DNA from 3 places in the Micromonospora robiginosa genome. Region 2 is predicted to be linked to each of the others. Evidence: riboswitches for the same ligand, from Rfam matches in the RefSeq annotation. Region 2 holds a riboswitch; each other region holds the start of a gene.
The links. Region 2 has a riboswitch for cyclic di-AMP ahead of H1D33_RS08565 (LysM peptidoglycan-binding domain-containing protein). Riboswitches for the same ligand answer to the same signal wherever they lie in the genome.
Positions count from the first base shown of each region.

Region 1: another riboswitch for cyclic di-AMP. It lies ahead of H1D33_RS01695 (coiled-coil domain-containing protein); the one in region 2 lies ahead of H1D33_RS08565 (LysM peptidoglycan-binding domain-containing protein).
Region 3: another riboswitch for cyclic di-AMP. It lies ahead of H1D33_RS14475 (C39 family peptidase); the one in region 2 lies ahead of H1D33_RS08565 (LysM peptidoglycan-binding domain-containing protein).

Region 1 is NZ_CP059322.2:333,551-338,703, reverse strand. Features, by position in the region: gene H1D33_RS01705 (HelD family protein) at 1-1,678, shown strand, start outside; gene H1D33_RS01700 (cation diffusion facilitator family transporter) at 1,755-2,669, shown strand; cyclic di-AMP (ydaO/yuaA leader) riboswitch at 2,814-2,943, shown strand; gene H1D33_RS01695 (coiled-coil domain-containing protein) at 2,949-4,037, shown strand; gene H1D33_RS01690 (hypothetical protein) at 4,120-4,695, shown strand; gene H1D33_RS01685 (SRPBCC family protein) at 4,589-5,101, opposite strand; gene H1D33_RS01680 (STAS domain-containing protein) at 5,145-5,153, opposite strand, start outside.
Region 2 is NZ_CP059322.2:1,952,151-1,957,303, reverse strand. Features, by position in the region: gene H1D33_RS08575 (M4 family metallopeptidase) at 1-1,386, shown strand, start outside; gene H1D33_RS08570 (YbaB/EbfC family nucleoid-associated protein) at 1,791-2,240, opposite strand; gene H1D33_RS08565 (LysM peptidoglycan-binding domain-containing protein) at 2,539-3,159, opposite strand; cyclic di-AMP (ydaO/yuaA leader) riboswitch at 3,158-3,302, opposite strand; gene H1D33_RS08560 (LLM class flavin-dependent oxidoreductase) at 3,512-5,074, shown strand; gene htpG (molecular chaperone HtpG) at 5,133-5,153, opposite strand, start outside.
Region 3 is NZ_CP059322.2:3,381,478-3,386,630, forward strand. Features, by position in the region: gene H1D33_RS14465 (alpha/beta hydrolase) at 1-648, opposite strand, end outside; gene H1D33_RS14470 (hypothetical protein) at 1,794-2,342, shown strand; gene H1D33_RS14475 (C39 family peptidase) at 2,404-3,246, opposite strand; cyclic di-AMP (ydaO/yuaA leader) riboswitch at 3,452-3,592, opposite strand; gene H1D33_RS14480 (hypothetical protein) at 3,900-4,664, opposite strand; gene H1D33_RS14485 (hypothetical protein) at 4,796-5,153, opposite strand, start outside.

The DNA of each region.
Region 1 (5,153 bases), 1.6 Mb from region 2:
GGACCCGGAGGCCGCCCCGCCGGACATGGCGGTGGTCGGCGACGGCGCGCTGCTGGCCACGCTGTCCCGGGCCACCGGTCGGGGCATGCGCGACATCGTGGCCACCATCCAGCGGGAGCAGGACGAGGCGATCCGCTCCCCCGGCAGCGGCGTCACGATCGTCTCCGGGGGTCCGGGCACCGGCAAGACGGCGGTGGCGCTGCACCGGGCCGCGTACCTGCTCTACTCCGACCGGGCCCGGTACGCCGGCGGCGGCATCCTGGTGGTCGGGCCGTCCGGCGTGTTCGTCGAGTACATCGCGTCGGTGCTGCCGTCGCTCGGCGAGGAGACCGCCACCCTGCACTCGCTCGGTTCGCTCTTCCCGGGCCTGTCCGCGACCCGGACGGACCCGCCGGAGGTGGCGGCGGTGAAGGGTTCGCTGCGGATGCGTCGGGTGCTGGAGCGCGCGGTCCGGGACGCGGTGCCGGACTCCCCGCCGGAGCTGCGCCTGCTCTACCGCGGTGAGCTGCTGCGGCTGGAGCGGCCGGCGCTGGACGCGGTCCGGGACCGGACGCTGGCCCGGGGCGCGCGCCGCAACGAGGTGCGCCGGGCGGCGTTCGACGCGGTGCTCGCCGCGCTCTACGCGCAGGCCCGCACGCTGCGGGTGGGGCGGCTGCCGGAGCAGCCGGCGTTCGAGGACGAGATCATCGAGCGGCCGGAGTTCCGCGAGTTCCTCAAGGCGTGGTGGCCCCGGCTGCACCCGCGCCACGTGCTGGGTTGGCTGGCCCGGCCGGAGCGGCTGCGCCGGTACGCCGGCGGGGTGCTCTCCTCGGCGGAGATCCGGTTGCTCGCCGACGCGTACCGGACGCTTGACGCCGAGGGGCTGACGGTGGCCGACATCGCGCTGCTGGACGAGCTGGACGCGCTGCTCGGCACGCCGGTGCGCCGGGCGAAGCCGAAGCGGGACCCGTACCAGTTGGCCGGCGGCGTGCGCGAGCTGAGCACGTACGCCGATCGGCAGCGCGCCGCGCGGGCGGCGGCCCGGGAGCGTCCGGCGGACTACCGCGACTACGCGCACGTGGTGGTGGACGAGTCGCAGGACGTCTCGCCGATGCAGTGGCGGATGGTGGGGCGGCGCGGGCGGCTGGCGTCCTGGACGGTGGTCGGCGACCCGGCGCAGACCGCCTGGACGGGCGACCCGCAGGAGCTGGACCGGGCCCGGGACCAGGCGTTGGGCCGGCGTCGCCGGCACCGCTACGAGCTGACCACCAACTACCGCAACTCGGCGGAGATCTTCGCGGTGGCAGCGGCGGAGATCCGCCGGCTGTACCCGGACCTGGCGTTGCCGGACGCGGTGCGCTCCACCGGCGTGCCGCCGGTCCAGCGCACGGTGGCCGCCGCCGAGCTGCCGTCGGCCACGGTCGAGGCGGCCCGGACGCTGCTGGCCGAGGTGGAGGGCACGGTCGGGGTGATCACACCGGTGCCGCGCCGGGACGAGGTGGCCGGCTGGCTGGGCGAGCTGGGCGGCGGCCGGCTCCAGGTGGTGACCAGCCTGCAGGCCAAGGGCATGGAGTACGACGGTGTGGTGCTGGTCGCGCCGGGCGAGATCCGGGCCGACCCGGGCTCCGGGGTGCGGACGCTCTACGTGGCGCTGTCCCGGGCCACCCAGCGCCTGACCACGCTCGATCCGGTGGGGTGACCCCACCCTCACTTGCACACATAGCGATGTGAGCATAGATTGGTCCCGGCCGAGACACGGGGCGGAGGGTGTGTGCGTGGGCGCAGGTCATGACCACAGCGGCGCGGTGGCCAACGCGGCGCACCGCCACCGAGGGCGACTCTGGGCCGCCTTCGCGCTGCTCACCGCGCTGATGCTGATCGAGGCGGTGGCCGCCTTCACGACCGGCTCGCTGGCGCTGCTCTCCGACGCCGGGCACATGTTCACCGACGTGCTCGGCATCGGCATGGCGCTCGCCGCGATCAGCGCCACCCGGCGCGCCCGCACCGACCCGCAGCGCACGTTCGGGCTCTATCGGCTGGAGGTGCTCGCGGCGCTGGCCAACGCGGTGCTGCTCGGCGCCGTCGCGGTCTACGTGCTAATCGAGGCGGTACGCCGGTTCGGCGAGCCGCCGGAGGTGCTCGCCGGCCCGATGCTCGTGGTCGCCGTGCTCGGCCTGCTCGCCAACGTCGCCGCGTTCGCGCTGCTGCGCTCCGGCGCGCAGGAGAGCATCAACCTGCGCGGGGCCTACCTGGAGGTGCTCGGCGACCTGCTCGGCTCGCTCGGCGTGATCGGCGCCGCGCTGGTCATCGCGGTCACCGACTGGTGGTGGGCCGACCCGGTGGTCGCCGTGGCGATCGGCCTGTTCATCCTGCCGCGCACCTGGCGGCTCGGCCGCGCCGCGGTCCGCATCCTGGTGCAGGCCGCGCCGGAGCACCTCCAGGTGACCGCGGTGCACGACCGGCTGACCGCCGTGCCCGGCGTGGCGGAGGTGCACGACCTGCACGTCTGGACGCTCACCTCGGGCATGGACGTCGCCTCGGCGCACCTGACGATCGACCCGGGCGCCGAGGTCGCCACCGTGCTGGCCGCGGCCCGGGACGCCCTGCACGAGGACTTCTCGATCGACCACGCCACGTTGCAGATCGAGCCCGGAGCGTCAGCCGGCGCCTGCGGTCCGACCGAGTGGTAATTAGGACAGACTTAAATCAGTGTAGTTATTGTAGGCTTATGCCGGTTTTGCCCGGTAACCGGCCCCGGTCCACGGCGCCGGCTCCGGGCAGCGCCGGTAGGCTCGGTCCCGGCCGCACCACGGGTGCCACTCCGGCACCTCTCGGCGCGGCCGGCGCCTAATCGCCCGCAGGGCGAGCCGGGGAACCACGTACGTGGGGTGCATCCGCGTCAGCGGTAGGGATCTTCCGTCCCGAACCCGTCAGCTAACCCGGTCGGCGGTTGACGGAAGGACACGTGAATGCCCACAGTGGCACCTGTACGACGGACGGCCGCCCGGTTGGCGGCCCTGCTCGTCGCGATGCTGGCCCTCGGTGTCGCGACCGTGCCGGTCTCCCCCGCCTCGGCGGCGCGGGCGGCCTCCCCGACCGGCCTGCTCGCCGCCGCACCCGGCGACGACGAGGGCGGCACCCCCGCGCTGCGCGAACAACTCGACGCGGCCAGCAAGGGCTGGCTCGACGCCAAGGCCGCGCTGAACCGCTCGGTGACCCGGCAGAAGCAGCTCAACGACCGGCTCAAGACCATCGACGTGGAGCTGACCGAGCGCGACGCCAAGGTCGGCGAGATCGCCGGGGTGGCCTACCGCACCGGCCGGATGGGCACCGCCGCGGCGCTGCTCGCCAGCCGCACCCCGGAGGGCTTCATGGACCGGGCCGCGGCTTTGGAGACGGTCGCCGCGCACGAGGACCGGACGCTGCGCGACCTGATCACCACCCGGGACGAGGCGATCCGCACCCGCACCGCGCTCGACGGCGAGATCCTGGAGCAGCGCAAGCAGGTCACGCTCATGGGCAAGCGCAAGGAGCAGGCCGAGCGGGCGCTGGAGGTGGCGAACAAGCGCAGCGCCACCACCCGCGACAGCGACGACGGTGGCAGCACCCGGGGCACGTCCACGGCGAACGCGACGCCGGCCAAGCGCAACTCCGACGGGTCGTGGCCGGCGGAGTCGTGCAGCGTCAACGACCCGACGCCGGCCAGCGGCTGCATCACCCCGCGCACGTTGCACGCGTTGCAGCAGGCCAAGGCCGCCGGCTTCACCCGGTACGTCTCCTGCCACCGACCCAGCGGCTCGGGTGAGCACCCGAAGGGACGGGCCTGCGACTTCGCCGCGCAGAAGGACGGCTTCGGCGGCGTCGCCAGCGGCGGCGACCGGACGTACGGCAACAACCTGTCCGCGTACTTCATCCGCAACGCCGACCCGCTCGCCGTGCTCTACGTGATCTGGTTCAAGCGGATCTGGCTGCCCAGCAGCGGCTGGAAGTCGTACAGCGGCGGCAACGGCGACCCGTCCAGCGACCACACCAACCACGTGCACCTGTCGGTCTACTAACGCGCACTACGCTCCACGACGTACCCCGGATGTCGTCGCGCGGCCCACGACGTGGGCCGCGCGACCCGGTGGGATCGGGGGCATGAGACGACTCTCCCCCGCCGGCCGCAAGGCGCTGCTCACCGCGCACCTGGTCACCTCGCTGGGCTGGCTCGGCGCCGACCTGACGCTGCTCGCGCTCGGCGTGGCCGGGCTGCGCGGCGCCGACCCCGACGTCGTCTACCCGGCGGCGGGGCTGCTGGTCACCTGGCTGTTCGCGCCGCTGAGCGTGGCGGTCTGGCTGGTCGGGACGGTCAGTGCGCTGCTCACCCCGTGGGGTCTGCTGCGCTGGCGCTGGGTGCTGGTGAAGTTCGTGCTCACCACCGTCATGCTCGGCCTGGTGCTGCTCCTGCTGACGCCCCGGATCCGGCACCTCGGCGCGCTCGCCGGGGCCGCCGACGCGCACCTGCGGGTCGACCTGGTGGTGGCGCCGGCCGTCTCCACCACCCTGCTGCTGATCGCCACCGTGCTGTCCACCCACAAGCCGTGGGGGCGGATCCGGCGGGCCCCGGTCAGGCCGGGTGGCCCTCCAGCGTCGCGCCGAGGCGGGCGGCCAGCCCCAGGTGGGCGGCCCGGGCCTGGCGGAACGCGTAGCCGAGCAGCGGCGCCGGCGCGGTGAGGGTGATCTCCACGTCGATCCGCACCACGCCGTCGGGCTCGTCGCGCAGGCGGGTGTGGTTGCGCACCGTCGTCGCCGGTTGCTGCCGGGCGACGGTGACCACCTCGTCCTCGTTGGCGATCAGCACGTCCGCCTGGTAGGTGATCGGGAAGTGCAGCGGACCGAGCTCCAGCCGGTCGGTGATCGCGTAGCTGGCCAGCGCGCCCGGCCGGGGCGGCAACTGCCGGACCCGAACGATCAACGGATGCAGTTCACCCTGCCGGCTCAGGTCACCGAGCAGGGCCACCGCGTCCGCCCGGCGGCACCGGGCCTGCACGGTGTAGCTGAAGCTGTCGCTGCTCTGCAACCGGTCCCCCTCGCCGTCGTGGGTCCGGACGATCGTCCCGTACCGGGGGCGGGCTGGCAACGGGTCGAAGGTCCCCGACCGGTGAGGGTGCCGGGGGAGGCGGTCAGGCGCC
Region 2 (5,153 bases):
ACCATGAAGGACCCGACCGTCACCAACCTGAGCTGCCAGGACGCCGCGAACAACACCACGTTCAGCGGCACCGACGACGTCTGGGGCAACGGCACCGCCACCAACAAGGAGACCGGTTGCGTCGACGCGCTGTTCAGCGCGCAGACCGAGCACAAGATGCTCAACCAGTGGCTGGGCCGCAACGGCGCCGACGGCAACGGCGGCTACTGGCCGATCCGGGTGGGCCTGAACGACCAGAACGCCTACTACGACGGCACCCAGGTGCAGATCGGCAAGAACACCGCCGGCCAGTGGATCGGCTCGCTCGACGTGGTGGCCCACGAGATCGGCCACGGCATCGACGACCACACCCCCGGCGGCATCTCCGGCGGCGGCACCCAGGAGTTCGTGGCGGACACGTTCGGCGCGGCCACCGAGTGGTTCGCCAACGAGCCGTCCAGCTACGACGCGCCGGACTTCCTGGTCGGCGAGAAGATCAACCTGGTCGGCTCCGGCCCGATCCGCAACATGTACAACCCGGGCGCGCTCGGCGACCCGAACTGCTACTCCAGCAGCGTCCCGGGCGGCGAGGTGCACGCCTCCGCCGGACCGGGCAACCACTGGTTCTACCTGCTGGCCAACGGCAGCAGCCCGACCAACGGGCAGCCGGCCAGCTCCACCTGCAACAGCAGCAGCGTGACCGGTCTCGGCATCCAGAAGGCCATCAAGATCATGTACAACGCGATGCTGCTGAAGACCTCGTCCTCGTCGTACCTGAAGTACCGCACCTGGACGCTGCAGGCGGCGAAGAACCTCTACCCGACCGGCTGCACCGAGTTCAACACGGTGAAGGCGGCCTGGGACGCGGTCAGCGTGCCCGCGCAGTCCGGTGACCCGACCTGCTCCGGCGGCACCACGCCCACGCCGACCGCCACCACCACCCCGCCCTCGGGCGGCTGCTCCGGCAACAAGCTGGCCAACCCCGGCTTCGAGTCCGGCAACGTGAACTGGACCGCCTCGTCCGGCGTCATCACCACCGACAGCGGCCAGGCGGCGCACGGCGGCTCGTACAAGGCGTGGCTCGACGGCTACGGCTCCTCGCACACCGACTCGCTCAGCCAGTCGGTCAGCATCCCGGCCGGGTGCAAGGCGACCCTGACGTTCTGGCTGCACATCGACAGCGCGGAGTCGACCACGACCACCGCCTACGACAAGTTGACCGTCAAGGCCGGCAGCACCACGCTGGCCACCTACTCCAACCTGAACAAGGCCACCGGTTACGTGCAGCGATCCTTCAACATCTCGTCGCTGGCCGGCACCACGGCGACCATCTCGTTCAGCGGCGTGGAGGACGCCTCCCTGCAGACGTCCTTCGTCGTCGACGACACGGCGGTCACGCTGAGCTGACCGCGACCCGAACGGCCGGCCGTCGCCCTCCCGGCGGCCGGCCGTTCCGCGTCCCCGGCTCCGGCTCCGGCTCCGGCTCCGGCTCCGGCTCCGGCTCCGGCTCCGGCTCCGGCTCCGGCTCCGGCTCCGGCTCCGAGATCTTGGTACGAACGGGCCCCTGGAGGGGCCATTCCGTACCAAGATCTCCGTCGTTCCCGCCCTTCGGAAGGTCGATCCCGAATGGCGGTTACTGAGGGCTCGCCGGCGAATTCGGTCGCGCCGACGACGGCGGGCTGACCGACGCGGCGCCGTCGCAGGAGAGCGGGCCGTCACGCGGAGGGGCGTCCACCAGGGCGAGCCGTCACGCGGACGGGCGGCGACCAGGGCAGGCGGTCACCCGGACGGGCGTCCACCAGATCGAGTCATCACGCCAGGTGCGCGGCTCGGGACGCGGCGTCGCGGTCGCGGCGGATGCGCGCGGCCACCTCGTGCATCGTCCGGCTGAACAGCTCCGCCTGGTCGGGCAGGCCGCCGAGGCGGGCGGCGAGCGCGTCGGTGTCCGCCCGGGCGGAGTCGCTGACCTGGGCATCCAGCTCGCTCAGCGCGTCGTTGACGGCGTCGACCAGGTGTGCACAGAGGACCTCGAGCGGCACGTCGGCCAGCTCCGGATCGACGACGACGGAGTGCAACCGGCCACCCTGGACGGCGACCGCCCGGACCCGGCCGCCGGCGGCGACGCCCTCGGCCCGGAGCAGTTCGCCGGGTTCGCCGTCGGCGAGCACACAGGACCGGGACCGCATCGCGGCCAGCGCCTGCTGCGTGCGGGTCAGCAGCTCGTCGAGGCTCGCGGCGGCCGAGAACGCATCGTTGGTCATATCCGCGCTTTCTTCACGTCTTAGCCGAGCCTCGTGACCATAGCAACCGGCGGCGGCGGAACCTCGTCACCCGCCGCGTCGATCCGGTCGCCGGGGCCGGGAGCAGGACGGACGCCCAGCACCCCCGGCGTGTCGCGCGACGCCGAGCGCCCAGCCGGATGGTCCCGGCGACCTGGTTCGGCACCCGCCACGCCCGGACGCCACATGGCCGGGCGTTCGGCGTCGTCCGTCGGCCGGCACGGCTCCGGGAACCGCGGGACGCCGTCCGGACCATCGGGACGGCGTCCCGCAGCGGGGATCAGCGCAGGCGCAGCCGCTGGCCCGGGAAGATCAGGCCGGCGTCCGCGCCGACGACGGCCCGGTTGAGCGTGTGCAGGGCGCGCCAACCGCCGGCGACGTGCTTCGCGGCGGCGATCTCGGACAGCGTGTCGCCGGGCCGCACCAGGTAGGCGCCGGTGGCCGGCGCGCTGCGCCGCTCGCCGCCCGACGGGCGCGGGGAGGTGGCCTTCTTCGTGGACGCGGTCGAGTCCGATCCCGCGCCGACGTGGGTTCGGCTCGATCCGGCCTTCCTGCCGGTCGACCCGCCCTTCCTGCCGCAGACGGGCCAGGCGCCGATGCCCTGTCCGTCGAGCACCCGCTCCGCGACGGCGATCTGCTCGGCGCGGCTGGCCAGGTCGGCCCGGGCGGCGTACCTCTGGCCACCGTGGCCGTTCCAGGTGCCGCGGGAGAACTGGAGCCCGCCGTAGTAGCCGTTCCCGGTGTTGATGTGCCAGTTGCCACCGGACTCGCAGCGGGCGACGGCGTCCCAGTTGACGCCCGCGGCGGCGGCCGGCGCGGCCGGCCCGAACAGGGTCGCGGCACCGGCGACGAGCGCGCCGACGACGGTACGGCGACGCCGGGCTGAGTATGCAGTTGACATGTGGATTCCTCCACGCCGACGAGGTGAGCTGTCGGGTTCGGGCCGAGGAGCCCGGCCGCCGGTGGCGGCTTCACCCCGAGGTGACGTGCACCGTGGAACGTGTGGGTCCCCCGCTCCCGCCCGAGGTTCGGTTACCACCGGGCCGGTGGCGGGATTAGGCGTTACCGGCCCGCGGTGTCCGCGAATGCGAACGGACTTGACGCTAGGGACGAATTACGCCAACAACCCACTTCTTGGAACGTTCTTCACCCGGCGGGGTGACCGCGTCCATGGTGGCGGGTCCGCCGCCCACCGGCCGGCGGTGCGGCTACCGTGGGCGGGACCGGGCAAGATCGCGCGAGGAGCGGGGCGGATGACCGACCACGGACACGAGCTGGCATTCGGCGGCTTCCTCACCCCCGCCGCCGGTCGCCCCGACCAGGTGGTGGCGCTGGCCACGCTCTGCGAGCAGGCCGGGCTCGACCTGGTCACCTTCCAGGACCACCCCTACCAGCCGGGTTTCCTGGACACCTGGACGCTGATGTCGTACGTGGCCGCCGCCACCGACCGGATCGGACTGGCCGGCAACGTGCTCAACCTGCCGCTGCGCCAACCGGTGGTGCTGGCCCGCAGTGTGGCCAGCCTGGACCTGCTCACCGGCGGCCGGGTCGAGCTGGGGTTGGGCGCGGGCGCGTTCTGGGACGCGATCGAGGCGGCCGGCGGGCGGCGGCTCTCCCCCGGCGCGGCCGTCGACGCGCTCGACGAGGCGATCCAGGTCGTCCGCGAGGTGTGGGACACCGGGCGGCGCGGCATGATCCGGGTGGACGGGGAGCACTACCGGGTGGTCGGGGCGAAGCGTGGGCCGGCGCCGGCGCACCCGGTGGGCATCTGGGTCGGCGCGTACAAGCCCCGGATGCTGCGGCTGGTCGGGCGGGCCGCGGACGGCTGGCTGCCGTCGCTGGCGTACCTGTCGAAGGGGCCGGACGACCTGCCGGCGCTGAACGCGCTCGTCAACGAGGGAGCGGAAGCCGCCGGGCGCGATCCGGGCGCGGTCCGCCGGATGCTCAACGTCACCGGCACGTTCGCCCGCTCGTCCACCGGCTTCCTGGCCGGGCCGCCGGAGCAGTGGGTCGAGGAGTTGGCCGGCCTCACCCTGGAGCACGGCGTCACCACGTTCGTCCTCGGCAGTGACGAGCCGCGCGCCATCCAGCTCTTCGCCCAGGAGGTGGCGCCGGCGGTCCGGGAGCTGGTCGCCGCCGAGCGCACCACGCCCGGCAGCGGGGCCCGCGCCGTGGTCGAGGAGCAGGCCGCCGCCGGCGGTCCGAGCACGCTCGCGGTCACCCCCACCCCCGATCCCGGGGTACGGCTGAGCGCCCGCCGCCTCTGGGACGAGACGACCCGTCCGACCGCCCCGCCGCCACCGGCCGGGCACGTCTACCCCGCCCGCGCGCAGGCCGCCGGGCAGCACCTGGTGGACGTGCACGACCACCTGCGGCAGGAGCTGGCCCAGGTGCGCGACCTGCTGGAGCAGGTCAGGCGCGGGGCGGTGTCACCGGGTGGCGCGCGGGCCGCGCTGAACGCGATGACCATGCGGCAGAACGACTGGACGCTTGGCGCCTACTGCGCCGCGTACTGCACGGTGGTGACGCAGCACCACGGCCTGGAGGGCGCCTCGGTCTTCCCGCACCTGCGCCGCGCCGACGCCTCGCTGGCCCCGGTGCTGGACCGCCTGGAGCAGGAGCACGTGGTGATCCACGGCGTGGTGGAGAGCGTCGACCGGGCGTTGGTGGAGCTGGTCGCCTCCCCCGGCGACTTCACCGGTCTCCAGGAGGCGGTGGACCTGCTCACCGACACGCTGCTGTCGCACCTGTCCTACGAGGAGCACCAGATCGTCGAGCCGCTGGCCCGGCACGGCTTCTTCCCCGACCAGCTCTGAGTTGGGCGGGGGCCCTTCCTATCGCGTACGCGATAGGAAGGGCCCCCGCCTTTCACCGCTAGAGGTTGCGGGCGAGACG
Region 3 (5,153 bases), 1.4 Mb from region 2:
CCGGTCACCGATCGGAGCCGACGGCCGGCGGCCGTCCCCACGCTGCCCGCCGGTCGTGGCCGGTGGTCGGCGGCCGTCCCCACGCTGGTCGCCGGTCGTGGCCGCTGGCCGACGGCCGTCCCCACGCTGGTCGCCACCCCGTCGGCCGGGGCTGTTCTCCCGGCGCAGGCCGGCGTCGACCACCGGATGGTCCGGGGCGAACAGCCCGGCGAGCCCGGAGACCCGCAGATAGCGACGGGCCGCCTCGTCCCGGGTGGCGAACCAGGTCACCGGCCGGGCGGCCAACTCGTCCGCCTTCGCCAGCTCGGCCGCCGACCAGGCCACCTTGATGCCGAGCCCGACCACGGCGTCGACGGGTAGGTGCCGTTGCCGGGCGGCCAGCGCCAGCGCCACCACGCCACCGAGCGAGTGCCCGAGCAGCACCAGCCGATCGTTCGGCCCCAACCGGACCGACCCGAGGCCCTCCGCGGCCCGCTGCGCCAGCGCCGCGAAGGAGTATTCGGGCAGCGGCGGTGACCAGCCGTGCCCGGCCAGGTCGGGAGCGAGCCAGCGGCGTTCCAGCAGCGGCGCCCACGGCAGCCACACCTCGCCGGTGGCGCCCATCCCGTGCAGGAGCACCAGGTGACGGGTCACCGTCGTATCGCCCATACGCCGCAGTCTGCCACCGCACGAACACGCCGCGCGAGACCCGCCCCGCTCCCCCTCCCCGTCGATCTTGCACTTTCGGCCCCTCTGACGCCGGATTCATCCGGTTATGACCGGGCCGAAACTGCAAGATCGCCGCTGGTTGTCGGCGGGCTCGTGACGAGCCGCTCGGCGGGAGGGGATGTGGTGAGTGGGTGCGGGGGCGGTCAGGCGCCCGAGGCGTTTCGGTGGGTCGGTTGGCGGGTGTTGTGGGAGCCTGCGGGGCTTCGATGTGCGCATGGCGAAGCGGGTGGAACGCGATGGGTGCCCATGGTGTGCCGGTGGCCTTCGGTGGGCGGGTGGGTGGAACACCGTGGCCGTCTGCGAGGGCGTGAGACCTCCACGGTGTTCCAGTGGTGCTCCGCTGGGCCGGCGGGTGGAACGCCAAGGCTGTCCGTGCGGGCCTGAGACACCCGTGGCGTTCCAGTCGCGCTCCGATGGGACGGTGAGTGGAACGTCATGGGTGTCTACGGGAGTTTGAGGCACCCATGGTGCTCCAGTGACGCTCTCGGTGGGGCTGTTGGGTGGAACGTCACGGGTGTCTGGGCTGGCCGGATAAGGCATGGTGTTCCGGTTGCGCGTCGGGTGGGGCGGGTGGCGGGTGGCACTGCGGTGGGATCTGACTGGGTGTGTCGGGTGGGTGGGGTGTCCGGTTCGGGGTGGTGGGTGGCACTCTGGCGGCGGAATCGGGGCGGGGTGCGGGGCGTTGTAACCGGGTGAACGACCGAGCCAGGCGACCGGGTGAACGACCCCGAGCCAAGCGACCGGGTAACGCCCCGAGTCGAGCGACCGGGTGAATGCCCCGAGCCGGGCAACCGGGCGAACGACCCGAGCCAGGTGAGCGTCCCCGCGCCGCCAGCCCTGGATCCCCGGGGGTCAGCCGGCCCGCATCTATCGGGCCAGCCGACTGACCCGCAGCCTTCGCCCCACGATGGTGACGGTCCCCGGGAATGGTGGTGGCCGGCCGGTCGTTACACACACTCCCGGCCCCCGCGACGAGCCCCGCGCTCCGCGCCCACGCCGGAAACCCCCTGACCTTTTCGAGCGCCTGACGGTGCCCGCACCCCCGTCCCCCGCGAGGGTGTGTTGACCCCCGAATGGAGCCCACCATGAACACGATCCTGCGCAAGAGCATCCTCGGTATCGCTGGTCTGGCCTTCACCGGTGGCGTGTTCGCCGGCCCGATCGCCGCCCACGCCGACACCCCCGCGCACGCCGCCGCCAAGCCGGTGACGGCCACCGTGCAGGGCGAGCAGTCCACCATCACCCTCAACGACGAGCAGACCGCCAACGCCAAGGCGATCATCGCCGCGACGAAGAAGGCCGGCCTGCCCGAGCGGGCCGCGGTCATCTCGATCGCGACCAGCCTGCAGGAGTCGAAGCTGGAGAACCTCGGCCACCTCGGCGACCGCAACGACCATGACTCGCTGGGCCTGTTCCAGCAGCGCCCCTCCAGTGGTTGGGGTACGCCGGAGGAGATCACCGACCCCGAGCACTCCACCCTGGCCTTCCTGAAGGGGCTGAAGCAGGTCGACGGCTGGCAGGACATGCCCCTGACCGACGCCGCGCAGACCGTGCAGGTCTCCGCCTACCCGGACGCCTACGCGCAGTGGGAGAAGCAGGCCACCGACCTCGTCGCCCAGCACTGGACCAAGTAAGCGCGAAGAAGGCCGGCACCCCGAAACGGGTGCCGGCCTTCACGCGTACCGAAGAAAGAGGTCAGGCGGAGTAACCGCGCGTGGCCATCCAGTTCGCCAGGTCGATCGTGCTGACCCAGTACGACGGCAGCGACGGGTCGGCCGAGTCGGCGATCCGCACGGTCCGGCCGTCGTTCTTGTAGCCGACCACGGCGATGTAGTGGCCGCCCGGGAACGAGTGCCAGCCGCCGTTGGTGTCGGTGGCGTCGCCGACGATGTTCGAGACGACGGCCCGGCCGTTGCTGACGGCCCGTACGACGTCGGCCTGGAGCTGGTCGATCTGCGCTCGGGTGGCCGAGCCCGGGATCATGCGGGTCCGGTACGGGTTGCCCTTGACCTGCTGGTTGAGGACGCGGGTGGTGTCCTCGGCGGAGTTGGTGCCCATCTCGGTGGTGCCGAGGGCGACGGCCAGGGTGTCCTGGCTGCGCTCGATGCCGTTGGCGCTGAGCGCGTTGCGCACGGCGGCCGGACCGCAGTAGTAGTAGGTGGTCTGCGCCTGGTAGTCGTAGTCGAGCGTCCGGCTCGACGGCGGCTTCGGCTTGGCCGTGCGGGTGGTGTCCGGGTCGGCAGCCTTCGCCGAGGCCGAGGCGCTGGGCCGGGGCGACGCGCTGGGCGTGGCGCTGGGCGACGTGCTCGGGGCCGGGACGGCGATCCGGGCCTCGCTGCGGCTGGCGGTGTCGCCGAGCCGGGCGCCGAGGTCGGCCACCGAGGCGGTGTTCTCCTGGCGGACCGGGGCGTCGTCGGTGGCGGCGAGGGCGGCGCCGGTGCCGCTCGCGAGCACGAGGGCCGCTGCCGAGCCGGCGATGATCTGGTACGGGCGCTCGGTGGCGAGACGCCGCAGTTGACGCTTCAGGTGGTGCTTCACGGTGGTTCCTCCACGGGGGTGAGCGGCACGCGCCGGCCCGGCGCGCGGAGGAACTCACACGCGCTGGCGGGCGGCAGGGCCGCGGAAGCGACGCCCGGGCTGCCGGGCGATCAGGGGTCGGGGGACGTGTCGCCGGTCAGGCGAGCGCCGGTACCCGGTGGCCGTGGAGGCGGGGGACGATCGGGGGGTGGAGGGCACGAGGCGGAACTCCTTCCGTGGCCGCCGACCGGGTTAGCTGACGGATTCGGGCGGGAAGTACGCCCTACCGCGGCCGTGGCGCGCGGATTCACCCCGGTGTTGCTGTGGGTCCCCGGTTCGTGTGTGCACGATTAGGCGGGTCGGCACGGCGTCGCCATCTGCGACCGTCAACCGCACCGGACGCGCCGACACTACCGGCGGGTAAACGCCCTGCCAAGCGCCGCCACCTGCGGAAACGTGCGGGGCGACTACGGATTCGGTGCAGCCGGTCACCGATGCCCCTCAATGGGACGAGCGGCTACGCCGGTAGCTGTCCGCCCAAAAGGGGGACATCCGGCCGGCGGAGAAACGGGCAGCAGGCGCAGCACCGGTCATCGGGTCCGGCCGTCGCCGGTCGGACGGCGCCCGTGACCGGGCTCACCACACTCGGTAACGATTCGGCCGAGGTCGTCGGCTCAGCCCACCCGGGCCGGACGCCAGCGGGCGCTCCGCACGGCCGCCGTCGCCGGGACGCGGGTCGCGGCCGGGGCCCGGGACGCCGGCACGGGCCGCAGCGCGACGGCTGCCGCGTACGCCTCGGCGGCGAGCGTGCGGGCCGACTCGGCGGCCAGTTCGGCGTCCCGCCACGCCAGGCGCTCCCGCTCGGCGGCAGTCTCCCAGCCGGCCCGACGCCCGTCACGGACCGTGCGGGCCAGCACGATCTCCTGCTCGGCCGGGTGGCGGCGCGGGTCCCACCCGTTGCGGTGGGCCAGCACGTCGGCGAGTTGGCGGGCGGTCAGGTCGCCCCGCCAGTGCGCCGACATGGCGGCGTGGTGCAGCCAGCGTTCCCGTGCCGCGTACTCGGTCGGGGTGTGTGGCGTGTGCGGGGCGGGCAGCGCGCCGGCGGCGGCCAGGCGGCGGGCGGCGGTGTCCGCCTCGTCGTACGCCGCCCAGGCCCGGTCCGCCTCGGTCTGCGCGGCCAGCCACCGCTCGCGGCGGCGATGTGCGGTCTGGGCGGCTCCGGCGGCGGCCACGGCCACCTCGTCGGCGTATCGGGCGAGGTCGGCGCGGTGGAGGGTGTCCGCGTCGACCGGGTCGGCTTCGACCTCGGTCGCGCCGTCCCGCTCCGGGCGGGCGACCAGCACGGCGAGCAGGGCGAGCGCGAGCACGATCAGCGCCGACCAGATGGCGGCGGCCTCGGGAACCGCGGTGAGGAAGTTGAGGAGAACGGTCTGCGACATGGTCGGCACCTCACGGGAGACGAAAGCGGGAAGATCCGCACGGGCCGGGCGGGTACGGGCGCCGCCGAAACGCCGAGGGCGGGTGCGGGGTGAGGTTCGGGTGGAGGGGCGCGGGCCGGACCCGCGGCGGGTCAGCGGGCGGGCGGGGCCCGCGGGCCGGCCGGCGCCGGCGGCTGACCGCCGGGCAGCGGGAGCCGGCGGGAGGGCGGCACGGCGGCGCTCTCCGGCTGTGGCTCGGTCACACCGGTGGGGGCGCCCTGCCGCGCGGCGGCGAGGCCACGCTGCCGTTCGGCGTTGGCGTCGTCGTGCCGCTGGGCGTCGGTGCCGCGCTGCCATCCGGCGGTGGCGTCGTCGTGCCGCTGGGCGTCGGTGCCGCGCTGCCATCCGGCGGTGGCGTGGGCCGTCAGGCCGGCGGCGGTGCCGGTCGACGCCGGTGCCGCCGCGGAGACGCCGGCCGGCAGCGCGGCGGCGCCGATCGAGAAGGCGACC